Regions from separate parts of the Nocardia sp. CY15 genome, predicted to be linked through region 2. Evidence: riboswitches for the same ligand, from Rfam matches in the RefSeq annotation. Region 2 holds a riboswitch; each other region holds the start of a gene.

Region 1 (7,066 bases), on a different contig from region 2:
GCGGACATGCCCAGGTGGTCGACCGACAGCGCGGGCAGCTTGGAGATGACCGGTTGCAGCGAAGCCAGCATGGTGCCGTCGATGTAGACCTCGACGTGCCAGCCTGCCAGCTCGTAGGCGCGCAGCGCCTGCAACGTCATCCCGGTGATGTCGGTGGCCGCGCGCTTGAGGTTGAACCGCAGCGCGCGCACACCTACCCGGTCCAGTTCGAGGATCTCCTCGTCGGTGGCGTCCAGATCGAGCCGGGTGACGCCGACCCAGCCCTCGCCGAGTTCGGCGAGGGCGGCCTTCAAATAACTCTGGTCCGTGCCCTGGAACGACCCGCTGACCACCGCGCCGCCTCCGATGTCGTATCGCGACATGCGCTTGCGGTAATCGGCGATGGTGAACGGATCGGGCAGGTAGCCCTCGTTCTCGGCCAGCGGAAACCGCGGGTCGAAGATGTGCAGGTGGGCATCGAACACTTGTACAGAATGCCTCAGTGTCGGAATTTCCGCTGCCACAGCGGGGGTGCGGCGGTGGCAGCGGCGTCGGTCACCGCGGTGTGATCAGACCTTGTGCGGCTCGCTGGCGCGCAGCATGTCCTCGCGCTCGACGACCTTGACCCGCTCGCGGCCCTCCGGCTCGCCGAGCGAGCGTTCGTGCGCGTCGAGGCGGTACCAGCCTGCCCAGGTGGTGAACGGAATGCCCTTGCTCTCCAGGAACTCGGTGACGGCCTCGGGCTCGGGTTGCTCGGCCGGGGTGAAGCCGGGAGCGTCGTCCAGCAGGCAGGCGATGGTCTCGTTGGCGTCGCCCTTGGTGTGGCCGATCAGGCCGACCGGGCCGCGCTTGATCCAGCCGGTGACGTAGGTGGCGGGCAGGTAGCGCTCGGCGCCGTCGGCGTTCTCGTCGGCGATCACGCGACCCGCCTCGTTCGGCACGGTGCCCGCCTGGTCGTCGAACGGCAGCTGGGTCAGGTTCTGCGACAGGTAGCCGACGGCGCGGTACACCGCCTGCACGTCCCAGTCCTTGAACACGCCGGTGCCCTTGACGTTGCCGGTGCCGTCGAGCTGGGTGCGCTCGGTGCGCAGGCCGACGACCTTGCCGTTCTCGCCGAGCACTTCGGCGGGGGATTCGAAGAAGTGCAGGAACAGTTTGTGCGGCCGGTTGCCGACGTCGCGGATGGCCCACTGCTCGAGGGTGTTGGCGACCATGTCGACCTGCTTGGAATGACGGCGCGCGGCTTCGGAGCCCTCGTCGTAGTCGATGTCCTCGGGGTCGACGATGACTTCGATGGTGGGGGAGTGGTCGAGCTCGCGCAGTTCCAGCGGGGTGAACTTGGCCTGGGCGGGTCCGCGGCGGCCGAAGACGTGGACCTCGACGGCCTTGTTCTCCTTCAGGCCCTTGTAGACGTTCGGCGGGATCTCGGTGGGTAGCAGCTCGTCGCCGGTCTTGGCCAGCACGCGGGCGACGTCGAGCGCGACGTTGCCGACGCCGAGGACCGCGACCTTCTCCGCGTCCAGGGGCCAGGTGCGGGGGACGTCGGGGTGGCCGTCGTACCAGGAGACGAAGTCGGCGGCGCCGAAGGAGCCGTCGAGATCGATGCCGGGGATGGGCAGCGCCCGGTCGGCGTTGGCGCCGGTGGAGAAGATCACCGCGTCGTAGAAGGCCCGCAGGTCGTCGAGAGTGATGTCGGTGCCGTAGTCGATGTTGCCGAGCAGGCGGACCTGCGGCTTGTCCAGCACCTTGTGCAGGGCGGTGATGATGCCCTTGATCCGCGGGTGGTCGGGCGCGACGCCGTAGCGGATCAACCCGAACGGCGCGGGCATGCGCTCGAACAGGTCGATGCTCACCTCCGCATCGGACTTCATCAACGCGTCGGCGGCGTAGATCCCAGCCGGCCCGGCGCCCACGATCGCGATGCGCAGCGGGCGGGTCCTCGCGGTGTGCGCGTCAGGCCCGGAGGAGGAAGCCTGCGTCACCACGGAGGGCTCGCGCACACCGCCATCCGATACTTCACTCTGTTCGGTCATCTCTTTACGCGCACCTTTATGGTCGAAACAATTAATGACGTCTGGGCTTAGCTTAGGCTAAGTTGACGCACCGGCTCGGTCGCACCCGTCCGGTGCGGACGCCGGCGTTGCCGGCTCGTGGCTGCACGGTGCTCCGTTCGCCGCGGCGATGAGCTGCCGATTCGCTATGACAGCAGGCCGCCGTCCCGCGATTCTATCGGGATGGTCCATACCGCCCCGCGTCGGTGCGTGAACTCGGCGGATGCCATCGCATGTCACATTCCTCGCTTACCCGCTCCCGCGCCGCCTATCGCGCCCCGCCCGCAGCTGGTCCGCGCCGCCACTGTCTCGAGCCGGGGGCCGAGCGCTCGATACCGGCGCCGACCAGGGATCATCGAGCCATGACCGAACAGCAGCCGACCGCGGGCGAGGACGAGATCATCCGGGTCGATCAGACCGACAAGCGCTCCGCGGCCCCGTTCGTCGCGGCAGCGGTGGTCGCGGTGATCGTGCTGATCGCGATCGTGCTCGGTGGCGTGCTGTCGCCCGCTGAGAAAAATGTCACAGAAGCCGACCGCATCGTGGCGGCCGTGCGCAACTTCGTCGACGGCTCCAACCGGAGCGACATCGTGCCGCCGCCCGGCACCGCGTGCCAAGGATTCGACGCCGACCGCTCGCCCCTGGCGGGACAGGACGGCGCCGGAAAGCCCGTCGAGATCGCGAAAATCGACCCGCCGATGGTGGACGGCGACCGGGGCAAGGCGACCGTCACCACGACGGTGGACGGCAGGGCGGCCACCTCCACCTGGATTCTCACCAGATCCGGCGACAAGTGGCTGGTCTGCACCTGAGCGTTCCCGCAGTGTGAGCCATCGTTTGACACGATGACCCGGGTCGGTGCAATCTCAGTCGAAGGTCATGAGAACCAGTGTCAAGCCCCGGCATTACTGGTCGGCAACCCTCCTCCGCGGTGGGGTGCTCCGGGTGACGACCTGGCGGCGCCTCGGTCCCGGGCGCGGCAAGTGCGGATTCGCAGGAGGTGCACATGAGTTATGCCGGTGACATCACTCCGCAGCAGGCATGGGAACTGTTGCGGGACAATCCCGACGCCGTCCTCGTGGACGTGCGGACAGAAGCGGAATGGAAGTTCGTCGGCGTCCCCGACACGAGTTCGATCGAACGGCCGACCGTGCTGATCGAGTGGGTCGATTCCACGGGCGCCCGCAACGAGGCCTTCGTCGAGCATTTGAAGCAGGCGCTCGACGGCCACGACCCCGAGGCCCCCGTCGTCTTCCTCTGTCGCTCCGGTCAGCGTTCGGTGGGCGCCGCGATCGCCGCCACGTCGGCGGGCTACCGCACCTCTTACAACGTGCTCGAGGGCTTCGAAGGCCCTCTCGACGAATTCGGGCATCGCGGCGGCGCCGGCTGGCGCGCCCTCGGACTGCCCTGGCGGCAGTCGTGATCACCGGCGGCGCGTTCGACAAGCCGCTGCCCGACGGCGTCGGCCCCGCGACGCTGGGCGTGCGCGGCGGGCTGCGGCGCTCCGGTTTCGAGGAGACCGCCGAGGCGCTCTATCTGACCTCCGGCTTCGTCTACGAGAGCGCCGAGGCCGCCGAGGCCGCGTTCACCGGCGAGGTCGAGCACTTCGTCTACTCCCGCTACGGCAACCCGACGGTGGCCATGTTCGAGGAGCGGATGCGCCTGATCGACGGCGCCGAAGCGTGCTTCGCGACCGCGAGTGGCATGTCCGCGGTGTTCACCGCGCTGGGCGCGCTGCTGAAGGCGGGTGACCGGCTCGTCGCCGCGCGCAGCCTGTTCGGCTCGTGCTTCGTGGTGTGCAACGAGATCCTGCCGCGCTGGGGCGTGGAGACCGTCTTCGTCGACGGCGAGGACCTCGACCAGTGGGAGCAGGCGCTGTCGGTGCCCACCCAGGCGGTGTTCTTCGAGACGCCGGCCAATCCGATGCAGACCTTGGTCGATGTGCGCCGGGTGACCGAGCTGGCGCACGCGGCGGGCGCGAAAGTCGTGCTCGACAACGTGTTCGCCACTCCGCTGCTGCAACGCGGCTTCGAGCTCGGCGCCGACGTGGTGGTCTACTCGGGCACCAAGCACATCGATGGGCAGGGTCGGGTGCTCGGCGGGGCGATCCTGGGCGCGAAGGACTACATCGACGGTCCGGTGAAAACGCTGATGCGTCATACCGGCCCCGCGCTGAGCCCCTTCAACGCGTGGACGCTGCTCAAGGGCCTCGAGACGATGCCGCTGCGGATACGCCATTCGGCGGAGGCCGCCCTGCGTATCGCCCGCTTCCTGGAAGATCATCAGGCGGTCAGCTGGGTGCGCTACCCGTTCTTGGCGTCGCATCCGCAGTATGCCCTGGCCACCAGCCAGATGAGCGCGGGCGGCACCGTGGTTACCTTCGAGCTCAACGCCCCCGAGCACGAGGCGAAGAAGCGCGCTTTCGAGGTTCTCAACCGGTTGCGCGTGGTCGATATCTCCAACAACCTCGGTGACGCCAAGACCCTGATCACGCACCCGGCGACCACCACGCACCGCGCCATGGGCCCCGAAGGCAGGGCCACCATCGGCCTGACCGACGGCGTCGTCCGTATCTCGGTGGGCTTGGAAGACGTCGAAGACCTCCTCGCCGATCTCGAGCACGCCCTCTCCTGATCCCGCCGCGCGCGGGCAAGGGGTCAGGGGAATCTCGGGCAGCTGTGCGGCGTGTCAGGAGCGCCGTTCCATCTCGGCGAGATGGGCGATGTTGGCCTGGTCGTCGGGGGCGGAGCTGGGTTCGGTCGTGAACCACGCGTCCAGTATTTCGCGGAGTTCGGCGCTGGAGGTCGAACGCAGACTCAGGGCCAGGACGTTGGCGTCGTTCCAGGTGCGGGCGCCGGCCGCGGTCGAGGCGTCCGCGCAGAGGGCGGCGCGGACGCCGGCGACCTTGTTGGCCGCGATCGAGGCGCCGGTACCGGTCCAGCAGCAAACGACGGCCTGATCGGCCCGGCCGGAGGCGACGTCGCGGGCCGCCGCTTCGCTTGCCCACGCCCAGTCGTCGCGTTCCTCGTCCGATAGCGCGCCGTGCGGCACGATCTCGTGGCCGCGCTTGCCCAGCTCCTCGACCAGCTCCCGAGCCACCCCGGCCCACTCGTCCGCCGCCACCGAGATCCGCATGCACTCAGCGTAGTTCCCGGTTCGCCCAGGCGTCGTGCTTCCTACCCGGCGTTCGACGGCGCTGCGAGGATTGACAGTATGTTGTCAATTATGACAGGATACTGTCATGACCACGAAGACAGTGCACATGGCCGTTTACGACACGCTCGCCGACTGGGAGGTGGGCGCGGCCACCGCGCACATCAACAAGTCGAGCTGGCATCGGGAGCCGGGAACCTGGCAGGTGCGGACCGTCGGCCCGACGGCGGAACCGATCACAACGATGGGCGGGATGCGCATCGTGCCGGACCTCGTGCTCGCCGATCTCACGCCCGCCGACAGCGCGATGCTGATCCTGCCGGGCGCCGAGACCTGGGAGGGGCCGGAGCTGGAGCCGTTCGCCCACAAGGCGCGCGAGTTCGTGGACGCGGGTGTTCCGGTCGCCGCGATCTGCGGGGCGACGTTCGGCTTGGCCGAGGCGGGCCTGCTCGATACGCGCAGGCACACCAGCAATGTCGCGGAATTCCTGCTCTACAGCGGGTATTCGGGCGCCGAGCACTATGTCGACGAGCCTGCCGTCACCGACGGGGACGTGATCACCGCCAGTGCGAGCGCGCCGTTCGAATTCGCGCGCGAGGTGCTCGGCAGGCTCGGGGTGTACGAGCCGCATGTGCTCGACGGCTGGTACCGATTGTTCGCCCACGCCGATCCGGCCGGGTGGGCGGTGCTCGCGGAGTACGACGCGCAGCATGCGTGAGCGAGGGATATCGGAGGCTCGGCATGACCGGTGAACAGGAGCTGTTCGCCACGGCGGCGATCACGTCGTTCCGTTTGAACGGTCAGTTCCTCGCGGTGGCCGAGGAACTGGCGCGACCGGCGGGTCTCACCGCCGCTTGGTGGCAGGTGCTGGGCGCGGTGTTGCGGACGCCGCTGCCCGTCGCCGGGATCGCCCGCGAAATGGGCATCACCCGCCAGAGCGTGCAGCGCATCGCGGATCTGCTGGTGGACAAGGGACTGGCCGAATACCGTCCCAACCCCGCGCACCGCCGCGCGAAACTCGTCGCAGTCACCGACGCGGGGCTGGCCGCGGTCCGCCGCATCGACCCGCAGCACAAAGTGATGTCCGAACGGCTCGCGGACGAACTCGGCCCCGAGCAGCTCGTGCGCACCGTCGAGGTGCTCACGAAGCTGTCCGCCGCGATGGACGCGATCACCACCGACGCCGACTGAGGGCGGGATTTCCTCGAATGGCTCGGACGCAGAAGGAATCACGCATCACGGCCGATCGGTGCGCGTGACGGTGTTCGGACCGGAAGCGTCCAGCCCTGATCTGGTGGGCGGCTGTCGGCCCGCGCACCAGATCAGGCCGTGAACGGGGACTTGGTCTTGCCGATCAGGTCGGCGACGGAGTCCACCACCATCGTGGGCCGGTAGGGGTAGGCCTCGAAGGACGCGCGGGTGGAGATGCCGGAGGTGACCAGGATGGTGCGCATGCCCGCTTCCAGCCCCGAGATGACATCGGTGTCCATCCGGTCGCCGATCATCACCGAGGACTGGGAGTGCGCGCCGATGCGACGCAATGCGGAGCGCATCATCAGCGGGTTCGGCTTGCCGACGTAGTACGGTTCGCGGCCGGTCGCGCGGGTGATCAGCGCGGCCACCGAGCCGGTCGCGGGCAGCGAACCTTCGCGGGACGGCCCGGTCGGGTCCGGGTTCGTCGCGATGAAACGGGCCCCTCGCTCGACCAGCCGGATCGCGGTGGTGATCGCCTCGAAGGAGTACGTGCGGGTCTCGCCGAGCACGACGTAGTCCGGATCGCTGTCGGTCAGCACATAGCCGATCTCGTGCAAGGCGGTGGTGAGCCCGGATTCGCCCACCACGTAGGCGGTTCCGTTCGGCCGCTGTTCGCTCAGAAAGGTAGC
Region 2 (7,066 bases):
CCTCCGAGCAGCACATTCAGGGGTGAGCCGCTGTCCCTGCGCGGAATGTAGACGCCGGTTTCGACCCCATCCTGGCCGTCCCATTCGACGGCTACTCGATGCGCGGCGTTCTCGCTGCGCACCCCGACCGAGCTGGGCAGCCCGACCGGACGAACCTGAGCGAGCCGGATGAGACAGATCCCCGCGATCGCCCAGTCGCCGACCAGATGCGGTCGCAGTGGCGCCGGTAGCAGGTTTGCCGCAACGTCGGGTTCGACGCGGTAATTGACCAGAAGACGTCTCTCGATGACGCTCGAGATCTGAGGCAACACGCAATGGGTCCTCTCCTCAGGAGCCGGCTCCACCGCTGATGCGGTACCAACCCCTCCGCATTCGACGGTACACGGAAGGCGCAGGTGCCAGCACCGACCCGCGTATCGGTCGCCCTCGATCGAGGTAGCAGGACGCACGCGCTCGACCGGCGTCGGTCGAGTGACCGTATGACGCGGCTCCTCGTATTTCGTACGCGGGCAGCGCGCCGGGTACGACGCGCATCGTCCGCGTACGCCCGATGCCGGTCAATGGCGAGGGGGTCTGCAAGAATCGGGGCGTGACCGATGCCGACACGCCTATCACGGAGCACCGGGGCCGGCGACGAAGTCTCGGGGCGCAGTTCTTGCGCTGCCATCTGCCTATGGTCGTCGTGACGCTTGTCATCGTGGTGGCGGTGGTGTTCGTCGCGTCCGATCGGTGGCGGCGGGGGGCGTTCTTCTTCGGCGGTGCGACGCTGCTGGCAGCGGCATTCCGGTTGTGCCTGCCGACCGCGCGGGTCGGGTTGCTCGCGGTGCGCAGCAAGCCCTTCGACGTCGGCGCGCTGACTTTGCTCGGGTCGAGCATCCTGTTCCTCGCGGCCACGATCAACACGCTCGGCGTCGGCTGACAGGTCGGTGATCGGAGGGCGACCCGGCCGAGCCGAGTCGCCCCTCCGTGATCAGCGGGCAGCGGCGTATCGCTCGGCGAAGACCGTTCGCTCGCGCGGACGGCGTCCGGGATGGGGTGGGTGGGCGTCGCTGTAGCCGATGGTGACCAGCACCGCGATGGCGAGATCATCGCGGTCGCCGATACCGATGGCCTGCTTGACCAGGTCGGCGTCCCAGCCGTTCATCGGCGCGGAGGCCAAACCGAGCCCGGTGGCGGCGAGCATCGCGTAGGTGGCCGCGATCATCGCGTTCTTGACCGCGTTCTCCCGCAGCAGTCCGCGCTGCTCCAATGCCAGGTACTCGGCGCGCGCGTCGAACAACGCGGTGAACTCGGCGTTCCACGCGCCGTTTCGGCCGGCCAGTTCGGCGATATCGGCGTTGTGGTCGCGCCAGGCGGCGGGATCGGCGACGAAGACGAGCACTACCGGCGCCTCTCTCGGCTGCGGCTGGCCGAACGCCGCCTCCGACAGCGCCGCGCGGCCGGACTCGCTGGTCACCACCACGATCGACCGGTCCTGCATGTTCCACGCACTCGGTGCTTGCATCGCCAACTCGACCACCTCGTCGACAAGTGCGGATGGCACGGGGTCGGCGCGGTAGTGCCGCACTGTACGACGTCCCCGGATCGCTTCGGACACCGAGATCTGCTGTATCTCCATGATTCTTACTATCGGAGAGTGACACTCCAATGGAAAGACGGCACTTTATAGTGCGCTACACTCCATCAGGTGCCCACCTACGTGGAAAGTTCCGGCCTGCCCGCCGATGTGTACTCCGCGAAGTGCCCCACGCGGGAGGTCCTCGACCACATCGCGGGCAAGTGGACGGTGCTGATCATCGACGCGCTCGCCGACGGCACCCTGCGATACACCGACCTGCGCCACCGGATCGGCGGCATCTCCCAGAAGATGCTGACGCAGACGTTGCGCCAACTCGAGGCCGATGGATTCGTCACGCGCACAGTGCATCCCACCGTCCCGCCCCGGGTGGACTACACGCTCACCGAACTCGGCCACAGCCTGCGCACGCCCATCGCGGCGCTGCGGGACTGGATCGAAACCAACATCAACCGGATCGAGGCGGCCCGACGAGCAGCGGCGGGGTGACGGCCCGGCACCGAATGCTCGGGGCCGGTCAGCGCTTGGTCCGGATGCCGTCCCGAGCGAGTCGCATGGTCTCGGTCAGCAGTTTCGACACCGCGGCCGCCTCGGTGAGGAACCCGTCGTGCCCGTCACGCGAGTGCACCACCTCGAGTCCGTCGCAGCCGGGTAGGAGATCCGCGAGTTCCTGTTGGGTCCGCAGCGGGTACAGCCGGTCGGAGTCGACGCCGCCGACCACGCAGGGCACCGGCGTCGCGGCGAGCGCCGCCTCGATGCCGCCCCGGTCGCGGCCGACGTCGTGGCGGTTCATCGCCTCGGTCAGCAGCACATACGTGGCGGGATCGAAACGCTTGCACAGCTTTTCGGCTTGGTGATCCAGGTAGCTCTGCACCGCGTAGCGGCCGCCGGTCCACGGGTCCTCGTCGTCCTGAGGTCTGTTCTCGAACCGGTGATCGAGCTCGAACTCGGTGCGGTAGGTCAGGTGCGCGATCCGCCGGGCCAGGGCCATGCCCGTCAGCGGAGCGCGGCCGGTGCCGTGATAGTCGCCGCCCTGCCAGTCCGGATCGGCCTTGATCGCCGCGATCTGGGTGGTCTGGGTGCCGATCTGGTCGGCGGTAGCGCGGGCGCCCACGGCGAGGACCAGCGCGGCGGCGACCCGCTCGGGTGCGCCGACCATCCATTCCAGCACCCGCATGCCGCCCATCGACCCGCCGACCACGGCGGCGAGCCGCTCGACGCCGAGCAGGTCGAACAGAGCGGCCTCCGCGGTCACCTGATCGCGGATGGAGATCTCGGGAAACCTTGCGCCCCAGACCTTCCCATCCGGAGCGAGCGATGACGGCCCGGTGCTGCCCTTACAGCCGCCGAGCACGTTGGTCGCGATCACGCACCATTCGTCGGTGTCCAGCGGCGCGCCTGGCCCGACCATGCCGTCCCACCAGCCGGGCATCGGGTGCACGTCGTCGGGTCTACCGACGACGTGCGAGTCGCCGGTGAGGGCGTGCTCGACCAGCACGACGTTGTCCAGCGCGGGGGAGAGCTCACCCCAGCGCTGCACCGCGAGGTGCACGTCCGGGATGACCGCTCCGTTCTCGAGTCGCACATCGCCGATGGCCACGGTGCCGAGCTGTCCATCCGGGGGCGGCAGGACGATGGCGGAGGCCCGCACGCTCTGTTCGGTACCCACGGTCACGTCGTCGCCGCCGCGAAACCGGCGCGCAGATCGGTCGGCATGGTCTCGACGCCGACGCCGACGCCGACGCCGACGCCGACGGCGGAGCGGACCGGTCCGGAAGCGACTCCGAGGACGAGCTGTGCCTCGAGGGTGAGCTGAGAATGCGTCATCGACGCACGGTGAATCACGAGGGGACGCACATCCCCGATGGTAGCCACGCGGCTGTGCAGGGCTGATCCGTCCCGCGCGGCGTCGCCGAAGGTGTGCGAACCGGTCCGCTGGACCGGCAGCGCGGGGGCGTGCGTGCCGTCGGTGGTCCGGCCCGCACGGCTGCGCTCGGTCTCGAAGGACCACTGCACCGGGTCCTGCACGGCCCCGGGCGCGATGGATTCACTCATGGTTTGCTCCCAAGAAGGTGTTCGCCGGTATTCGGGGGGTTAGCGGTGTGTACGACAACACATGCCGGCGACCTCCTACTACGCGCTTGCTCCCGGCTTTCGGGAGCCAGGTCATCACCCGGAGCACCCCACCGCGGTTGGAGGGTTGCCGATCAGCGAGCCGGGGCTTGGCGCTGGTACTCATGACCTGCCCGGCATCATAACCGGCGGTCGGTCAGCCTCCGAAATCCTCCACCGACTTCACTCGCCGCCGGGCTGCGGCGCGACGCGGCAGACGCGCACGAATTCGTCGAAGGTCTCGGTGAACGCGGTGCGTCCCGCTTCGGCCGCGGTGGCCAGATCCTCGTCCAGGAACAAGTCGTCCGAGCACTCCATGCCGACATGGCCGATCAGTTGCCAGGTGCCGACGATGAGCCGCACCGCACGGGCGTCCGGTTCGGCACCGAGGCGCTCGGCGACCACCGCCGCGATCGCGGTCCGCTTGTCGTCGGCGTGTTCGAGACTGCGCGCGCTGACCGACGGACTGCTGCGCAGAATCCGCTGTACCTTCTGGAACTGCCGGAACGACAGCGGGTCGGCCGGACCGGCCTCGGAGGCTCGATCGACCACCTGCAGGAAGGCCTCGCGCAACGCCTCGAGCTCGTTGCCCGTGCGGGGCATTCCGCGCAGAGTCTCGGCGATGGTGCGCCCGAAGTCGTGGACGGGCCCCAGGACGATGTCCTCTTTGCTGTCGAAATAGCGGTTGATCGTGCGCGGTGAGACATCCGCCGCGTTGGCGATCTGCTCGATGGTGGTCGCGTCGAAGCCCTGCGTATCACACAGATCGAGGGCGGCCGCCATGATGCGCAGCCTGGTCTGCTGCTTCTTGCGTTCGCGCAGTCCTGCCGTCGCCGGGGCCTGGTCGGCCGCTGCGCCCGCGCCCATCGGCGCCGATGACTCGAGCATGTCCTCATGGTAACGCAACCCGCCGTTTTCCTGTCCGTAACCGACAAATGTCGTACTACGACATTTTGCGCTTGACGCCAAATGTCGCTCAATGACAGGATGGTTCCCGACATCGAGGAACGAGGAGACAACGTGACCGAAACCGCGACAGCGGTGCACGCATCGCGAAAGCCGGGCAGTTCAGCGCGCTGGCTCGCGCTGGCAGTGATCGCATCGGCCCAGCTCATGGTGGTCCTGGACGCCACCATCGTGACCATCTCGCTGCCGTTCGCGCAGCGCGATCTCGGCATCAGCGACGGCAACCGGCAATGGATGCTCACCGCCTACACGCTGATCTTCGGCGGTCTCCTGCTGCTGGGCGGCCGGCTGGCCGACTACCTCGGGCGCCGCCGAATTTTCATCATCGGCCTGATCGGTTTCGCCGGCGCTTCGGCTTTGGCCGGTCTCGCGCAGAACGGAGCGGAGCTCTTCGCAGGACGCGCGTTGCAGGGCGCGTTCGCCGCGCTGCTCGCCCCGGCCGCGCTCTCGCTGCTGTCGGTGACGTTCACCGAGCCGGGTGAGCGGGCCACCGCCTTCGGCGTGTTCGCGGGCATCTCCGCGGGCGGCGCCGCGCTCGGCCTGATCGCGGGCGGCGCGCTCACCGAGTACGCGTCGTGGCGCTGGTGCCTGCTGGTCAACACGCCGATCGCGTTGCTGGCGTTGCTCGGGGCGCTGGCCTGGGTGGCGAAGGACCTCCCGGCTCCGCGCAGCGGCGGATACGACGTGCCCGGTGCCGTCACCGTGACGTTCGGGTTGATCGCCATTGTGTACGGATTCAGCCGCGCCGCCGACGACGGCTGGCTGGCCGGAAGCACCCTCGCGCTGCTCGTCGCCGGGCTCGCCCTGCTCATCGCCTTCGTCGTGATCGAACGGCGCTCGTCGAACCCGCTGCTGCCGCTGCACATCCCGGGGGAGATCAACCGGGGCGGCGCGTTCCTCGCCGCGCTGCTCATCCCGATCGCCATGTTCGCGATGTTCCTGTTCCTGAGCTACTACTTCCAGATCACCCTGGGCTACTCGGCGCTGAAGGCGGGCTTCGCGTTCCTGCCTTTCCCGGCGGGCATCGCGATCTCGGCGGGACTCACCAGCGCCCTGCTGCCCAAGCTCGGCCCGCGCCCGCTGATGCTGGCAGGCGCCGTACTGGGCGTCATCGGGCTGGTGCTGCTGGCCCAGCTGAGTTACGGCGACACCTTCCTCTCCGGGGTGCTGCCCGCTCAGGTGCTCATCGCGCTCGGCATGGGTCCGCTGTTCGTGGGGATGCAGACGGTCGCGCTGCATCAGGTGGAGGAGGAGGACTCCGGCGTCGCCTCCGCGCTGCTGAACGCCGCGCAGCAGGTGGGCGGTGCGGTCGGGACGGCGCTGCTGACCACCATCTCGGTGCAGGTCGCCGAGGGCTTCGCGCGGGACAACCCTGGCCTCGACAACCTGGCCGCGCGAGCCGCGATCCACAGCTACGACGTGGCCTTCTACGTCGGCGCCGGGTTCTTCCTCGCCGCCATTCCGATCATCGCGCTGATGATCCGCGACCGGCCCGAGAACCTGATCGAAGGTTCGGAGGAGCAGGGACGGATCCCGGCCACCGTCTGATCCGCTGAGACCGAGGTCCGCGCAACGTCACGGGTTGCGCGGACCTCGTCGTCTGCGGGGAGTGGTTGCCGCGCCGTAACGGAAGGCGGATCATGGCGACGGCGCCTGTTCGCGCTGCTGGGAGCCGCCGCCGACCTACCAATCGGTAACAAAGGTGGCGCATCTCACTGTGGGGGCTGCCCGTGCGGTGAGGACTCGGGCAGCAGTACGCTTGTCTTGTTTGCACCACACGTCTCGCCGACAACGCGGGACATATACGTTGTCTGTTGGAACAGCTGGGGTCCGCTCACAAGCGTGTTCGCCTGGCCGTGCAATGAGGGCACCATCCTAGGAGGACACGAAGATCCATGTCCAAGATCAAGGTTGAAGGCACCGTCGTAGAACTCGACGGCGACGAGATGACCCGGATCATCTGGCAGTTCATCAAGGACAAGCTGATCCACCCCTATCTCGACGTGAACCTGGAGTACTACGACCTCGGTATCGAGTACCGCGACAAGACAGACGACCAGGTCACCGTCGATGCCGCCGAAGCCATCAAGAGGCACGGCGTCGGTGTGAAGTGCGCCACCATCACCCCGGACGAGGCGCGCGTCAAGGAATTCGGTCTGAAGAAGATGTGGCGTTCGCCCAACGGCACCATTCGCAACATCCTGGGCGGCACCATCTTCCGTGCCCCGATCATCATCTCCAACGTTCCCCGGCTGGTACCCGGCTGGACCAAGCCGATCATCATCGGCCGCCACGCCTTCGGTGACCAGTACCGTGCCACCGATTTCAAGGTGTTCCAGGGCGGCACCGTCACCTTGACCTTCACCCCGGACGACGGCAGCGAGCCGATCGTGCACGAGGTCGTGAAGATGC
Region 3 (7,066 bases), on a different contig from region 2:
CCCTGCGCCGCGACGGCGATCGCTGGCGGGTGCGCACCGCGTCGGGCCGAGAGCGGCGCGCCGACATCGTGATCGCGGGCAGCCATGTGCTGACCACGCTGGAGCTGCTGCACGACGGCGGTTTCGACGGCGCGGTGCTCGACGACTGGCACAGGCGCATCCGCGTCGGCCCCGGGATCGGAATGGTCGTGCGGGCCGCCACCTCGGCGCTGCCCCACTACCCCGGCAGCCCGGCCGAGCACTCCGCCCGCGGCCTGCAATTGCTGGTGTCCGATCGCGCGCAGCTGCGTCGCGCGCACGGCGCGACGCTGGCGGGGGACCTGCCGCCGCGACCGGTCGTGCTGGCGATGAGCTTCAGCGCCCTCGACCCGACCATCGCCCCGGCCGGTGAGCATCAGTTGTCACTGTGGGCGCAGTGGCACCCGTACCGGCTGGCCTCCGGCGCCGACTGGGCCGATCTCGCACAGCGGGAAGCCGACCGCATCATCGCCGAAGTCGATTCCTACGCCCCCGGTTTCGCCGAGACGGTGTCGCGCACCCACGTGCAGACGCCGGTGGACCTGGAGCGCGAACTCGGGCTCGTCGGCGGGAACGTCATGCACGTGGAGATGTCGCTGGACCAGATGATGCTGTGGCGGCCGCTCCCGGAACTGGCCGGGCAGCGGGTGCCCGGCGCGCCGGGGCTGTATCTGACGGGCGCGTCCACCCATCCCGGTGGCGGCGTCTCCGGGGCAAGTGGCCGCACGGCCGCCACCCTCGCCCTGCGCGAGATGAACCGGCGCCGGATTTCGCGGTGGCTGCGACGATGACCGACGCTGGCGACCTATCCCTGACGACGCAACGGAATGTCTCCGTGCGGGAGCACCCCCGGGATCCGGGGTACCGCTCGGCGGGCTCTCTCGTGCCCCTCGTCTTCGTCGCGCTGACCATCGTCGCGCAGATCGGTTATCCGTTGACCACCGGCGGCGCACGCGACCGGATCACTGTCGCGATCGTGCTGCTGTGCGCCGGAGCCGCCGTGGCACACGCGACGGTGACCAGGGGATTCCGCTATGCCGTCGGCTTCCTGGTCATCGTGTCCGGCATCGGGCTCGCGGCCGAGGTGATCGGCACCGCGACGGGAATGCCGTTCGGCTGCTACTCGTACGCGACCGACCGGCTCGGTCCCGCCCTGTTCGACGTTCCGTTGATCATCCCGCTGGCGTGGACCGGCGGAATGTACCCGGTATGGGCGGTGGCCGGGATGTTGTCCCGGCACACGGGCGCGCGAATCATGTGGACAGCGGCCGGCGCGGTGGGCTGGGATCTGTTCCTCGATCCGCAGATGGTGGCCGACGGGCAGTGGACCTGGTGTGACCCCAGCTCCGGACTGCCCGGACTGGACTGGATTCCGGTGACCAACTACCTGGGATGGTTCGCCGTCGCGCTCGTGATGGGCGCGTTGCTCGCGATCTGGGAGCGCGCGGCGCCGGATCCCCCACGGGCAGGCGGGCAGGCGGTCGCGCTCACCGTCCCGGTGGCCTTGTTCCTGTGGACCTGGCTCGGGTCGGCGCTGGCCCACGCGGTGTTCCTCGACCTGCTGCCGTCCGCCGGTTACGGCTTCGCGGGCCTGGCTGTGCTGGGCGTTCCCCTGCTGGTGGCCGCGGCCCGCGCGCGCCGCCGCCCCGGCGCGCCACGCCCGGTGCGGTAGGCCGACGCGCGCGGAGACCGGCGCGTTTCATTCCGGGCGGATGGACTGGCACGATGTCACCCGTGCAACCGAGTCCCGTCACCACGAAGCCCGATGCTCCGCAGCCGCCGCAGCGGCGGGGTTCACGCCGCGGCGTGCGCGTTGCGGCGGCCGTTCTGCTCGCGGCGATGCTGGCGCCGATGCTCGCGGGCTGCCTGCGGGTTCAGGTATCGATGGGTGTCTCGTCCAACGACCGGGTGTCCGGACGGATCGTCGCCGCCGTGGTGCCCGCCGACCCCGGTGACAAGGGCCCGCAACTGAAGGCGCCCGAGACGCTGGCCGCGAAGGTGCGGGTGGAGCCCTACGCCCAGGACGGGTACTCCGGCAGCCAGGTCTTCTTCGAGGATCTGTCCTTCGGTGAGGTGCAACAGCTCGGCCAGCTGTCCGAGCAGACCCAGGGCATGTTCCAGTTGCAGTTCCAGCGCACCGGCGACCTGGTCGGCCTGACGGGGCGGGTGGATCTGAAATCCGTCCCGCCGCACGGCTCCGACGTGCAGTTCACTATCGCTTTCCCGGCTCGCGTCGCCAAGACCAACGGCAGCCGCGAGGGCGACAACGTGGTCTCCTGGAAGCTCCCGCCCGGCGATGTCTCCACACTGCGCGCCGAGGTCAGCTACGCCGACCCGAACACCCGCTCGTTCGCGGGCTGGGCAGGCATCGTCGGCGGCATCACGCTCGCGGTGGCCGCCATCATCGCCGCGATGGCGTACATGGACCGCAACCCCGCCCCGCCCGGCGCTCCGGAAGTCGGCTTCTCCCTGAGCCGCTGGTGGCGCACGGTGACGCAGAATCGCTGAGCGGCAAGTCGGTGCGGCGGGATAGCGTGGCGCGCATGGTGAGTGCCGACCTGCCGAAGACGTTGCGCGCGAACTCGATCCTGCCCGCCAGCGCTACCGCCGTAGCGGCGCTCGGCGCGGGCATCGCGCTATACAACCGGATCACCGTGCAGCGGCTGGCGAATACCCCTGCGACGGTGATCGAACCGGTCACCGTCTGCGTCCCGGCGCGCAACGAGGCCGGGCGGCTACCCGATCTGATCGGCGACCTGCGCGCCCAGGTCGGCCTACCGCGCATGGCGGTGCGCATCCTCGACGACGCGTCCACCGACGACACCGGCGCCGCGGCCCGCGCGGCGATCGGCGACGACCCTCGTTTCACCCTGCTGCGCACCGAGTCCGACCCGCCGCCCGGCTGGACCGGGAAGGCCGCCGCCTGCGCGCGGCTGGCCGAGGAGGTGTCCACGCCGGTGCTGATCTTCCTGGACGCCGACGTGCGGCTGGCCCCCGCGGCGCTCGCGGCGGCGGTCGGCGCGCTGCGCAGACGAGGAGCGGCGCTGGTCTCGCCTTGGCCGCTGCAAGAAGCGGATTCGATGGCGGAGGCCCTCGTGCAGCCCCTGCTGTGCTGGTCGTGGGCCTCGACGCTGCCGATCGCCGCGGCCGACCGGAGCCTGCGGCCGTCCACGGCGGTGGCCTGCGGCCAGTTCCTGGTGTTCGACAACGCCGTGTACCGCGCTGCGGGTGGCCACGCGGCAGTGGCCGGGAGCGTCACCGAAGACCTCGACATCGCCCGTACGCTGCGACGGGGCGGGCACTCGACCGTTCTGGCGGCCGCGGGACCGCTGGCTCGAACCAGGATGTATCACGGCGCCGCGGAACTGGACGCCGGCTACACCCGGTGGCTCTGGTCGGCCTACGACGGCACGATCACGGGCGGAGCGGCGGTGGGACTGCTTGCCGCCCTTGCCTATTGGGTGCCGCCCGCGGCGGCCGTGCTGGGCCGGGGCTCGGCCCGGCGGACAGGTGTGATCGGCTGGCTCGCCGCCGTCACCGGGCGGCTGCTGGCCCGCTCGACCGAAACCGGCGGTCCGCTGCGAGGCTCCGATGTGCTGGCCGCCGCGGCGCATCCGGCATCAGTGGCGGCGTATCTGCTGTTGTGGGCGCGTTCGCATCGGGCCCGCCGCCGCGGCACGGCGCGCTGGAAAGGTCGCTCGCTCGCTTGAGCCGACCGTGCCGCGGCGGCCGCGACCTCACGGCACCGCGGTGATTCCGACCGTCGGCAGGAAGAAACAGGACTTGGCGCCGTTCTGAACCGTGCCGAACACCGCGGCCAGCACGGTGCCCTTGCCGGTGTCCACCGGAATCGCACGCACCCCGCCCATCGGGAGGGCCGCGACGAGGAAGTCCCGGATGGCCTGCTCGGCGCCCGGCCGCAGGTCCGCTGGGACGGCCGCGGGAATCATCGCGCGGGCGATCTCCGACAGCGGCCCCATGGCGGCCGTGCCGCTGCGGCCGGTACTCAGGTTCAGCCAGGCGACCTGCATGCCCGCGGTGTTCGGGCCGTCCGGTCCGAGGCCGTAGGGCACGAAGGTGAACATGGCCTGCCCGGATTTGACCGCACTGAGGTCCAGGCCGGGGATCTGCACGGTGTTCTTCGGCCACGGCCCCGGAATGGCGCCCGCGACAGCGGGCGCCAGACCGGCCGTGGTGTTGTCGAGGCAGAACGCGGACGCAGTCGGGTAGGCGAACGGCTGGATGCCGAGCGCACGCAGCGCGTCGACCGCGGCGTGATAGGCGCCGAGCAGGTCACCGGGGGCGGCGATCGGCACGACTTGGTCGGAGAACGCGGGAATGGTCGCATCCGGGGCCGCGAGCGCGGCGCCGGGCCCGGCGAGCACGAGGGCGATCGAACTGGTCGCGACAGCGGACAACTGGGTCAGACGGCGCAATATGGTCACGAAACCTCCTCATCGGCGGAACGATCGAGGGGCACAGTACTCCGGCAAACGCGCCCAGCAGCCGAGATTGCGCACAGCAATTTTGCGGTGAGTCTCGTTTGCCCGGAACGGGAGACTTGCGGGGCCGACCTGTGTCCCGGCCCCTCGGCGAGAACCGTATGCTGCATCGAGCCGCCGACTTTCGGCTGGACGCCCTCGGTGATCACGCGACCGGCGCGCACCCGCGCTCGACAGAGCAGCGCATGCCTGGTTACTACAAAGACCCGATGAGACCGCGTGGGACAAGATCTACGCTCACGGTGATTAGTTCCCTTGTTCCAGCCTTCGCTTGCTGGGCATCATGATTCGGCTCGACCCTGACACCCGCTGACGGGAGGGTTGACGCCAACCATCCAGAGCGACTGAGAGACCTGGCTCGTCGACGTCGCAGCAACCCCCCGGTCACCGGGTGCGGGTGCTTCCGCCGGGACCGATGGAGGAACCGAAGTGCTCGAACCGCGCCGCCGCATTCCCAGCCGACCGTTGCCGACCGGCGTCGCGGACACCGAGTCGTACCAGGGCGAGCTACTCGCCCGCACCGAAGTATCTGGAGTTGCCTCGTGATCCCAACCCGTCACCGAATCGCCGCGCTGGCCTGTGCGCTCGCCGCGGCCGCCACCGTGGCCGCCTGCGGCAGTGATTCGGCCGCGCCAGGCGCCGACGCGGGACCACCGCAGCCGGGCGGCACCTTGCGCTACGGCCTGTCCCAGGCGCCGACCTGCTCGGATCCGGCGCAGGCCGGTACCAACCAGACGCTGTACGTCGCCCGGCAGATCGTGGATTCGCTGACCGACCAGGAACCGGCGACCGGCGAGCTGAAACCGTGGCTGGCACAACGCTGGGAAGTGAGCCCCGACGCGAAGGTGTTCACCTTCCACCTGGCCGACGGCGTCACCTTCAGCGACGGCACGCCGCTCACCGCGGACTCGGTGCGCAACACCTTCGACTCGATCGTGCGGCTCGGCTCGGGCAAGGCGCCGCTGGGCAGCAGCTATCTCACCAACTACGTCGGCACGACCGCGGTAGACCGGCGCACCGTCCGGGTGGAGTTCAGCAAGCCCAACGCGCAATTCCTCCAGGCGTCCTCGACCACCCAGCTCGGCATCCTGGCCGACGCGACCACGAGCAAGCCCGCCGAGCAGCGCTGCCTCGGCGACAACGTCGGCAGCGGGCCGTTCACCTACGCCGCCTACCGCCAGGACGCGGCGGTGACGCTGGCCAAGCGCACCGGCTACCACTGGGGCTCGGCGGTGTTCGCCCATCGCGGCGAGGCCTACCTGGACAAGATCGAGTTCACCGTCGTGCCCGAATCCGGGGTGCGCACCGGCAGTCTCGCCTCCGGGCAGCTGGACGCGATCAGCGACGCGCTGCCGCAGGACGCCCCGCAGATCGAAGCGGCGGGCGGACGCGTGCTCAGCACCGCCAACCCGGGAATTCCGTTCGGATTGCAACCCAACGTCACCCGCGGTCCGCTGCGCGATCCGGCGGTGCGGCACGCGCTCTTGCCCGCGATCGATCGCAAGCAACTGGTGGACACCGTGCTCGGCCCGCAGTTCGAACCCGCCACCAGCGCGCTGGCCGGCACCACCCCTGGCTACACCGACCTCTCGGCGCACCTGGCCTACGACCCGGCGAAGGCGCGCACTATCCTCGACCAGGCCGGGTGGGCGCCCGGCGCGGACGGCATCCGGACGAAGAACGATGAGCGGTTGAGCTTCTCGGTGCTCTTCAGCCAGGTGTTCGCGGGCAACCAGGCGATCCTCGAACTGGTCCAGCAGCAGCTGCGGCAGGTCGGCGTCGAGCTGAAACTGGACCTGGTGTCGGTGGCGGAGACCACCGCGCGGCAGAACAGCAAGGATTTCGACACCGCCTACTTCAACACCACCCGCGCCGACGGCGACATCCTGCGCACCTCCTTCGGACTCGACGGGCGCAATCTCAATGTACGCGGCCCGATCTCGCCGCTGGACGACGCGTTGAACGGCCAGCTCGACACGGTGGACCCCACGGCACGAAACGGGTTCATCCGCACCGCGCAACAGCAGGTCCTCGAGGCGGGGTTGTTCATCCCGACCGTCGAGCTGTCCCAGGCCATCGGAGCGGGCCCGAACACGCGGGATCTGAAGTTCGAAGCGTCGGCGCGCTTGCAGTTCTTCGACACCTGGCTGAGCGGACGATAGTCATGGCGCGCTACTCGGCGCTGCGGGCGCTGCAGGCGATCTGGGTGCTGTGGGCGGCGTTCACGCTGTCGTTCGTGGTGCTGTACCTGCTCCCGGCCGATCCGGTCTCGATCGCGGCCGACGGCGGCGGAGCGGGCACACCGGTGGACAAGGCCGCCATCGCCGAATTGCAGGCCCGTTACGGGCTGGATCGGCCGCTGTGGGAACAGTACTGGACCGCACTCGGGCACGCCGTTCGCGGTGATCTCGGGCAATCCATCGCGACCGGGCAACCGGTCACCGGCGCGATCGGCGACGCGCTGCCCGCCACGCTCGAATTGACCGGCGCCGCCCTGCTCTTCGCGGTCGTCGGTGGCGTCTCGCTGGCGTTCGCGGCGACCCATA
Region 4 (7,066 bases), on a different contig from region 2:
GGATCCGCCGCTGGTCTCGTTCAACATCGCGCACACCTCCTCCAGCCTGTCCGCCATGCTGGACGCCGAGTCCGTCGTCATCCATTTCCTCGGCGAACACCAGCAGCACCTGGCCCACCGGTTCTCCCGCGCCGCCGAGGAGCGCTTCACCGACCGCGCACTGTGGACCACGTTGGACACCGGCGAACCGGTTCTGCACGGCACCCCCATCTGGCTGCGCGCCACCGTGCACCAGTTGATCCCCATCGGCGACCACACCTTCGTCGTCGGCTTGGTCACCCGCGTCCACGACAACACCGACGAAAAGCCCGCCGCCTCGCCACTGCTGTACTACAACGGCCGCTACTACCGCCCCACCGCCCTGGGCGACTGACCGTAGATTCCGACTACGCCACCCGGCCTCACGCCCCGTCCAAGGTGGCGAAGTCGACGTCCACGGGGAAAGGGCCGGTCAGCCGGAGCACGTACTCGGACACTGGTGAGACGACTTCGACCACCAGCAGTACGTCCGCCGTCGTCAACTTGCGATCGCCATTGATACACCGGTGCAACGCCACGTCCGGGCGGCGAAAAGAGAAACCAGGGCTTCCCGGGCGGCTGCGCACGTAATGCATTTCGAAGTCGGTCACTACTCCGGTGCACGGCTCGTCCGGGGCGGCCTGCTCCAACGCGTTGGCCAGTCGCCGCGCCACATTGTTGTGCTCGAAGGTCCCACTGCGGCAGATGATCACATGGCCGTCGACCACCTCGATCTGCCGCTGGATGTCTTCGGGAAGCGCCGCGTAGCCCTCCTCTGTGATGAGGAGGGCCCCCGGATCGGTGGCCCAGACGGGCAGCGTGCTCATAAGTTCGCCTCAGCTCGGATTCGAATACGGCGATAGTATCCGGCGGCGCTGCCCTGATCGGGCGTACGCGGACTCAGCCGACCAAGCAGGGGGCAGCGCCGGCGGGAGCCGTGGAGGTGAAGGGGCGGGTTTCGGGGGTGGGATTCCACAGGCCGTTGGTGACGGTGTAGTCCCAGCTGGGGCCGGTGCGCACCAGGGTGTCCACGGCCTCGACGAGACGGTCGGCGTCGGCGGAGGTGGTGCCGAGGCCGATGCTGGCGCGCAGGGCGCCGGCCAGCCCGAGGCGGGTGAGCAGCGGATGGGCGCAGAAACGTCCGTCACGCACGCCGATGCCGTGCTCGGCGGAGAGATAGGCGGCCACGTGGCCGGGGGCGAAGTCGGCGAGTGTGAAGGCGACGATGCCGACGGAGTCGGGACTGTCGGTCCAGATGCGCAACAGCTGGACGCCGGGGATCGCGGCCAAGCCGTCGCGGAGGCGGTCGGCGAGCCGATGCTCGTGCGCGGCAAGGGTTTCGGCGTCGATGGCACCGAGCGTGTCACAGGCGGCGGCCAGCGCGGCGGCGCCGAGCACGTTCGGCGAACCGGCTTCGTGCCGCTGCGGAGCAGGCGCCCACTCGGCCCCGTCGGTACGCACCTCGCGCACCGCCCCACCACCGGCCAGGTACGGCTGGGCCGCGTCGAGCCAATCCCGCTTGCCCACCAGCACACCCGCACCGAACGGCGCGTACAGCTTGTGTCCGGAGAACGCCAGATAGTCGATGCCGGTGTCGCGCAGGCTGATCCGCCGATGTGGCGCCAACTGCGCCGCGTCCACCAGGATGCGGGCGCCGCACTGGTGGGCGATGGTGGCCAGACGCTCCAGCGGAAGCACCTCACCGGTCACGTTCGAGGCGCCGGTCACCGCGAGCAAAGCCGCGGGCCTGCTGCACAGTTCGGCGACCAGCTTGCCGATCGTCTCCTCGACCGTGCCCGCCGCCTGCACGACGCGCCTTCCATTCCTGGTCCACGGCAGGAGGTTGGCGTGGTGCTCGATGTCGAGCACCACCGTGTCGCCGGGGACACAGGACGCGAGCAGGTTGAGCGAGTCCGTGGTGTTGCGGGTGAAGACGACCACCTGGTCGTCGGCGGTGTCGAGGAACCGACAGACCGACCCGCGAGCGGCCTCGTAGCACTCGGTGGAGATCCGGGAGGCGTAGCCCGCACCGCGGTGCACGCTCGCGTAGAACGGAAGCAGCTGCTGCACACGCTCGCTGACCTGCGTCAAAGCGGGCGCACTCGCCGCGTAGTCGAAGTTGGCGTAGGTCGCCGTTCCGCCTTGCACCAACGGCACGCGCAGTTGGTCACCGGAGACCTGGGCGAGTGCGGCACAGGCGTTGTCGAGGGCAGTAGTCATCACGTGAATCCCGTCGGCTAAGGGACCCGCGATCAGATGAGTCGTCGAGTCCGCGCTTGCCGCGCCCGGTCGGGCGGCGGCCGGGTCGTCACCCGGAGCACCCCACCGCGGAGGAGGGTTGCCGGCCAGCAAGCCGGGGCTTTGCACTGGCACTCATGACCTGACCCGAGAGTGGCAGAAGCGCCCCGGCACTGTCAACCACATCCGACCCGAGTCCCCCACGAGCACCGCGTGGACCTAACCACCATGTGGGAGCCATTACAAGCACCCCCACGAAGACACGCGAGCCGCGCCTGCCTCGCGAAATCGTGGACCCCTCGGCGACAGACGACTGCCACCGCGCCCGGTGCCGCGATCCGCGACTCGACGTTCGGCACCGCCGTGCGGGAGGCAACCGACCGCTTCGATGAGCGGAATCACACCCTCGGTTCAGCGATCTCGTGGCGAATGCACGAGACTGACCCGCCGACCAGCTGTTGCCCTGCGGAAAGCCGTAAATAGCGGGCTCACCTGCAACAACACCCGCAGCACCGGCCGCTCCCGCGCGCCGTCCGGTGAACAACAAACGACGACAACCCCGGGTACCGTGGACAACTGGCCAGCATGGCGTTTGCCCTTTGGTAACCCAGCTATGACACAACAACAGGAAAGTGTGAGGCAGGTCGATGGGAGGTGCACAGAGCACCATGCTCGAGACAGAGGTCGACGCGCCGGCGCGTCCGTTGTCGCGCGGCGATCACGCGCCGGCGGCCAGGACGCTGGTCGACATCCTCACCGCGACGGCGCTCGCGCACCCCGATGCCCCCGCCATCGATGACGGCCGAGTCGTGCTGTCCTACCTGGAGCTGGTCGTCGAGATCGAGAAGACCATGGCTCGCCTCGCCACGGCGGGCGTGCGGCCGGGCGACCGGGTCGGCGTGCGCATGCCCTCGGGCACCCGCGAGCTCTACGTCACCATTCTCGCCATCCTGTACTCCGGCGCCGCCTACGTGCCGGTCGACGCCGACGACCCGGACGAGCGCGCCCAACTGGTCTTCGGGGAGGCGCAGGTCACCGCGATCGTGACCGCGCAAGGCATCGAGACCACCGCCGCGGGCATCCGCGCGGCGGAGCGACAGCGCGAGGAGACCTGGTCGACGCTGCCCGGCCCCGGCGACGACGCCTGGATCATCTTCACCTCCGGTTCCACCGGAACCCCGAAAGGCGTGGCGGTCACTCATCGCAACGCCGCCGCCTTCGTCGACGCCGAAGCGGACCTGTTCCTCCGCGACGCTCCGATCGGTCCCGGTGACCGGGTACTCGCGGGTCTGTCGGTCGCGTTCGACGCCTCCTGCGAGGAGATGTGGCTGGCCTGGCGCAACGGCGCCTGCCTGGTGCCCGCCCCACGCGATCTGGTGCGCACCGGAGCCGATCTCGGTCCCTGGCTGGTGCGGCGGGAGATCAGCGTGGTCTCGACCGTACCGACCCTGGCGGCGACCTGGCCGGTCGAGGCGCTGGAGGCGGTGCGCCTGCTCATCTTCGGCGGCGAGGCCGTGCCACCGGAACTCGCCGAACGCCTTGCGGGCAACGGTGATTCGGCTCGCGAGGTATGGAACACCTACGGCCCCACGGAAGCGACGGTCGTCGCGTGCGCCGCGCGCTTGGACGGCCGGTGGCCGATCCGGATCGGACTGCCGCTCAACGGCTGGGATCTGGTCGTGGTGGATCCAGCGGGCAATCCGGTGGCCGAGGGCGAATCCGGTGAATTGGTGATCGGCGGAGTCGGTCTCGCGCGCTACCTCGACCCGGTCAAGGACGCCGAGAAGTACGCCCCGCTGAACTCCGTCGGCTGGGAGCGCGCCTACCGCAGCGGCGATCTGGTCCGCAACGACAGCGCTGGGCTGATCTTCCTCGGCCGCGCCGATGATCAGATCAAGCTGGGCGGTCGGCGCATCGAACTCGGCGAGATAGACAACGCTCTCCAGCACCTCCCGGGCGTCACGGGCGCCGCGGCGGCCATCCGAACCACGAAGGCGGGCAACAAGCTCCTGGTCGGCTATGTGACCGGGCCGGGGGCGGACTTCGATGCCAAGGCCGCGCGAGCCGCCCTCGCCGGACAACTCCCGGCGCCGCTGGTGCCCAGGCTCGCGGTGGTCGACGAGCTGCCCACCCGCACCTCCGGCAAGGTCGACCGGGACGCGCTGCCCTGGCCGCTGCCCAATGCCGCCGAGGACGACGACGACAACGACCTGACCGGCACCGCCCAGTGGGTTGCGGGGCTGTGGGATTCCATCCTCGGCGCGGAGGTCGGCGATCTCGACGCGGACTTCTTCGATCTGGGCGGCGGCTCGCTCGCGGCGGCGCAACTGGTCACCGCGCTGCGCGAACGGTATCCGCAGATCACGGTCGCCGATGTCTACGACCATCCCCGCCTCGGCGCGCTCGCCGACCTGCTGGAGCAGACCACGCCCGCGGTGGCGGTCGCCGAGCGGACGGTGCGACCGACGCCACCGATGGCGCAAGCGGCGCAGGTGCTCGCCACCATCCCCCTCACCACCCTCACCGGGCTGCAGTGGCTCACCTGGCTGGCGATCGTCGGCAACATCGCGGCCTGGTCCGGCTCGCTGCCCTGGCTGCCCCAGCTGTCCTGGTGGTGGACGCTGGTCGCGTTCGCGCTGTTCATCTCCCCACCCGGCCGCATGGCCATCTGCGTGGCAGGCGCGCGCCTGCTGCTGCGTGGCATCCGCCCCGGCCGTTATCCGCGCGGCGGATCGGTGCACCTGCGCTTGTGGGCGGCCGTCCGCCTCTCCGCGGCCAGCGGCGCCGAGAACCTCTCCGGTGCGCCGTGGATGGTGCCGTTCGCTCGCGCGCTGGGTGCGAAGATCGGCAAGGGCGTCGACCTGCACAGTCTCCCGCCGGTGACCGGCATGCTCGAACTCGGCGACGGTTGCAGCGTGGAACCGGAGGTCGACCTGTCCGGTTACTGGATCGACGGCGACGTGGTGCATCTCGGTCCGATCGCCATCGGCCCCGGCGCGGTGGTCGGCTCGCGCTCGATCTTGTTGCCGGGCACGAAGATCGGCAGGAACGCCGAGGTGGCGCCCGGCTCCGCGGTATCGGGCAAGGTGAAGGCCGACCAGGAGTGGGCCGGTTCGCCTGCGGTGAAGGTCGGCAAGGCCCAGCACCGCTGGCCGTCGCACCGGCCCGACCGAGCCCGGCACTGGGTCGGCGTCTTCGGCATCACCTCGATGGCCTTGGCCGCCATGCCGATTCTCGGTATCGGCGCGGGTGGCGTGTTCATCGCGTGGTTCGTTCGCGACACCCGCACGCTCGCCGACGGCGTCGCGCGGGCGTTCACCGTCCTGCCCCTCGCGACCCTGCTCAGCCTGGGCGTGTACGCCGCGGCGACCATCGTCGCGGTCCGGCTGCTGAGCATCGGTCTCACCGAGGGCTACCACCCGGTGCGCAGCCGCGTCGGCTGGCAGGCCTGGGCCACCGAGCGGCTGCTGGATTCCGCGCGCACCTTCCTGTTCCCGCTGTACGCCGGCCTGCTCACGCCGCTGTGGCTGCGCTCGCTCGGGGCGAAGGTGGGCAAGAGCGTCGAGGCGTCCACGGTACTGCTGCTGCCCAAGTTCACCACCGTCGCCGACGGGGCGTTCCTGGCGGACGACACCATGATCGCCGGGTACGAACTCGGCGGCGGCTGGCTGCGCATCGGTGAGGCGAAGGTCGGCAAGCGCGCTTTCCTCGGCAACTCCGGGATGACCGCGCCCGGCCGCCGGGTGCCGAAGAACGGCCTGGTCGCGGTGCTGTCGGCGGCGCCGTCCAAGGCGAAGGCCGGCTCGTCCTGGCTGGGCAGCCCGCCGGTGCGGCTGCGCCGCGCCGCGGAGAGCGCCGACACCGCGCGGACCTTCGACCCGCCGTTACGCCTGCGCGTCGCCAGGGGCCTCGTCGAAACCTGCCGCTTGTTCCCTGTCCTGGTGACCTTCGCGATCGGCCTCGGCGTGCTGTTCACCCTGGCCTGGCTCGCGCGAACTTTCGGCCACCTCACCGCCGGACTGCTCAGCGGGCTGGTGCTGCTGGCGGCGGGCGCCGTCGCCGGAGCGAGCGCGGTGGCCGCCAAATGGTTGCTGGTGGGACGAATCCGCAGCGAGGAGCATCCGCTGTGGAGCTCGTTCGTCTGGCGTAACGAGGTCTCCGACACGTTCGTGGAAACGGTTGCCGCACCGTGGTTCGCGCGCGCGGCGACCGGGACGCCCGTCCTGAACCTCTGGCTTCGCGGCCTCGGCGCCCGCATCGGCCGCGGGGTATGGTGCGAGTCCTACTGGCTACCGGAGGCGGATCTGGTGACTCTCGGCGACGGCGCGACCGTGGAACGCGGCTGTGTGGTGCAGACCCACCTGTTCCACGACCGGATCATGGCCATGGACACCGTCACCCTCGGTGCGGGCGCCACCCTCGGACCGCACTGCGTGGCGTTGCCCGCCTCCGCGATCGGCGACGGCGCGACCGTCGGCCCGGCCTCTCTGGTCATGCGCGGTGACGCGGTGCCCGCCTCGACGCGCTGGTGGGGCAACCCGATCGCGCCCTGGTTCACGGGCGACCCCGGGGCGAGCTGATGGCGGGCAAGTTCTACGAAGCCCCCATCGACGAGTACCTACCGCAGAACGGCAACCGGGGGTATCGGGTGTCCCGATACGAACTCGATCTGGCCTACCGGGTGGCCGCCAACCGGCTCACCGCGCGCGCCGCGATCACCGCGGTGACCACCGAGGCGCGGCCCCGGTTCGCCCTCGATCTCGCTCAGGGGCTGAGCGTCTCGAAGGTGTTCGTCAACGGGGTCAAGGCC

What was found. Region 2 has a riboswitch for S-adenosylmethionine ahead of GVY39_RS34335 (O-acetyl-L-homoserine sulfhydrolase). Riboswitches for the same ligand answer to the same signal wherever they lie in the genome.
Region 1: another riboswitch for S-adenosylmethionine. It lies ahead of GVY39_RS06300 (rhodanese-like domain-containing protein); the one in region 2 lies ahead of GVY39_RS34335 (O-acetyl-L-homoserine sulfhydrolase).
Region 3: another riboswitch for S-adenosylmethionine. It lies ahead of GVY39_RS27955 (ABC transporter substrate-binding protein); the one in region 2 lies ahead of GVY39_RS34335 (O-acetyl-L-homoserine sulfhydrolase).
Region 4: another riboswitch for S-adenosylmethionine. It lies ahead of GVY39_RS15060 (aminotransferase class V-fold PLP-dependent enzyme); the one in region 2 lies ahead of GVY39_RS34335 (O-acetyl-L-homoserine sulfhydrolase).

The regions. Positions count from the first base shown of each region.
Region 1 is NZ_VUOT01000002.1:102,914-109,979, forward strand. It holds gene GVY39_RS06285 (amidohydrolase) at 1-464, opposite strand, end outside; gene GVY39_RS06290 (FAD-dependent oxidoreductase) at 549-2,012, opposite strand; gene GVY39_RS06295 (hypothetical protein) at 2,393-2,842, shown strand; SAM riboswitch class IV at 2,906-3,022, shown strand; gene GVY39_RS06300 (rhodanese-like domain-containing protein) at 3,037-3,453, shown strand; gene GVY39_RS06305 (O-succinylhomoserine sulfhydrylase) at 3,450-4,664, shown strand; gene GVY39_RS06310 (RpiB/LacA/LacB family sugar-phosphate isomerase) at 4,719-5,165, opposite strand; gene GVY39_RS06315 (type 1 glutamine amidotransferase family protein) at 5,272-5,901, shown strand; gene GVY39_RS06320 (MarR family winged helix-turn-helix transcriptional regulator) at 5,925-6,374, shown strand; gene GVY39_RS06325 (HAD-IIA family hydrolase) at 6,506-7,066, opposite strand, start outside.
Region 2 is NZ_VUOT01000006.1:131,800-138,865, forward strand. It holds gene GVY39_RS10495 (DUF2071 domain-containing protein) at 1-311, opposite strand, end outside; gene GVY39_RS10500 (DUF3017 domain-containing protein) at 674-919, shown strand; gene GVY39_RS10505 (nitroreductase family protein) at 971-1,618, opposite strand; gene GVY39_RS10510 (helix-turn-helix domain-containing protein) at 1,688-2,065, shown strand; gene GVY39_RS10515 (homoserine O-acetyltransferase) at 2,094-3,212, opposite strand; partial or broken gene GVY39_RS34335 (O-acetyl-L-homoserine sulfhydrolase) at 3,248-3,475, opposite strand; SAM riboswitch class IV at 3,709-3,819, opposite strand; gene GVY39_RS10525 (TetR family transcriptional regulator) at 3,872-4,576, opposite strand; gene GVY39_RS10530 (MFS transporter) at 4,676-6,202, shown strand; gene GVY39_RS10535 (NADP-dependent isocitrate dehydrogenase) at 6,550-7,066, shown strand, end outside.
Region 3 is NZ_VUOT01000034.1:18,486-25,551, reverse strand. It holds gene GVY39_RS27980 (NAD(P)/FAD-dependent oxidoreductase) at 1-809, shown strand, start outside; gene GVY39_RS27975 (carotenoid biosynthesis protein) at 854-1,690, shown strand; gene GVY39_RS27970 (DUF3153 domain-containing protein) at 1,744-2,526, shown strand; gene GVY39_RS27965 (glycosyltransferase family 2 protein) at 2,562-3,728, shown strand; gene GVY39_RS27960 (hypothetical protein) at 3,756-4,463, opposite strand; SAM riboswitch class I at 4,849-4,942, shown strand; gene GVY39_RS27955 (ABC transporter substrate-binding protein) at 5,063-6,682, shown strand; gene GVY39_RS27950 (ABC transporter permease) at 6,685-7,066, shown strand, end outside.
Region 4 is NZ_VUOT01000010.1:160,463-167,528, forward strand. It holds gene GVY39_RS15050 (flavin reductase family protein) at 1-373, shown strand, start outside; gene GVY39_RS15055 (Uma2 family endonuclease) at 402-845, opposite strand; gene GVY39_RS15060 (aminotransferase class V-fold PLP-dependent enzyme) at 919-2,238, opposite strand; SAM riboswitch class IV at 2,286-2,399, opposite strand; gene GVY39_RS15065 (Pls/PosA family non-ribosomal peptide synthetase) at 2,925-6,836, shown strand; gene GVY39_RS15070 (M1 family metallopeptidase) at 6,836-7,066, shown strand, end outside.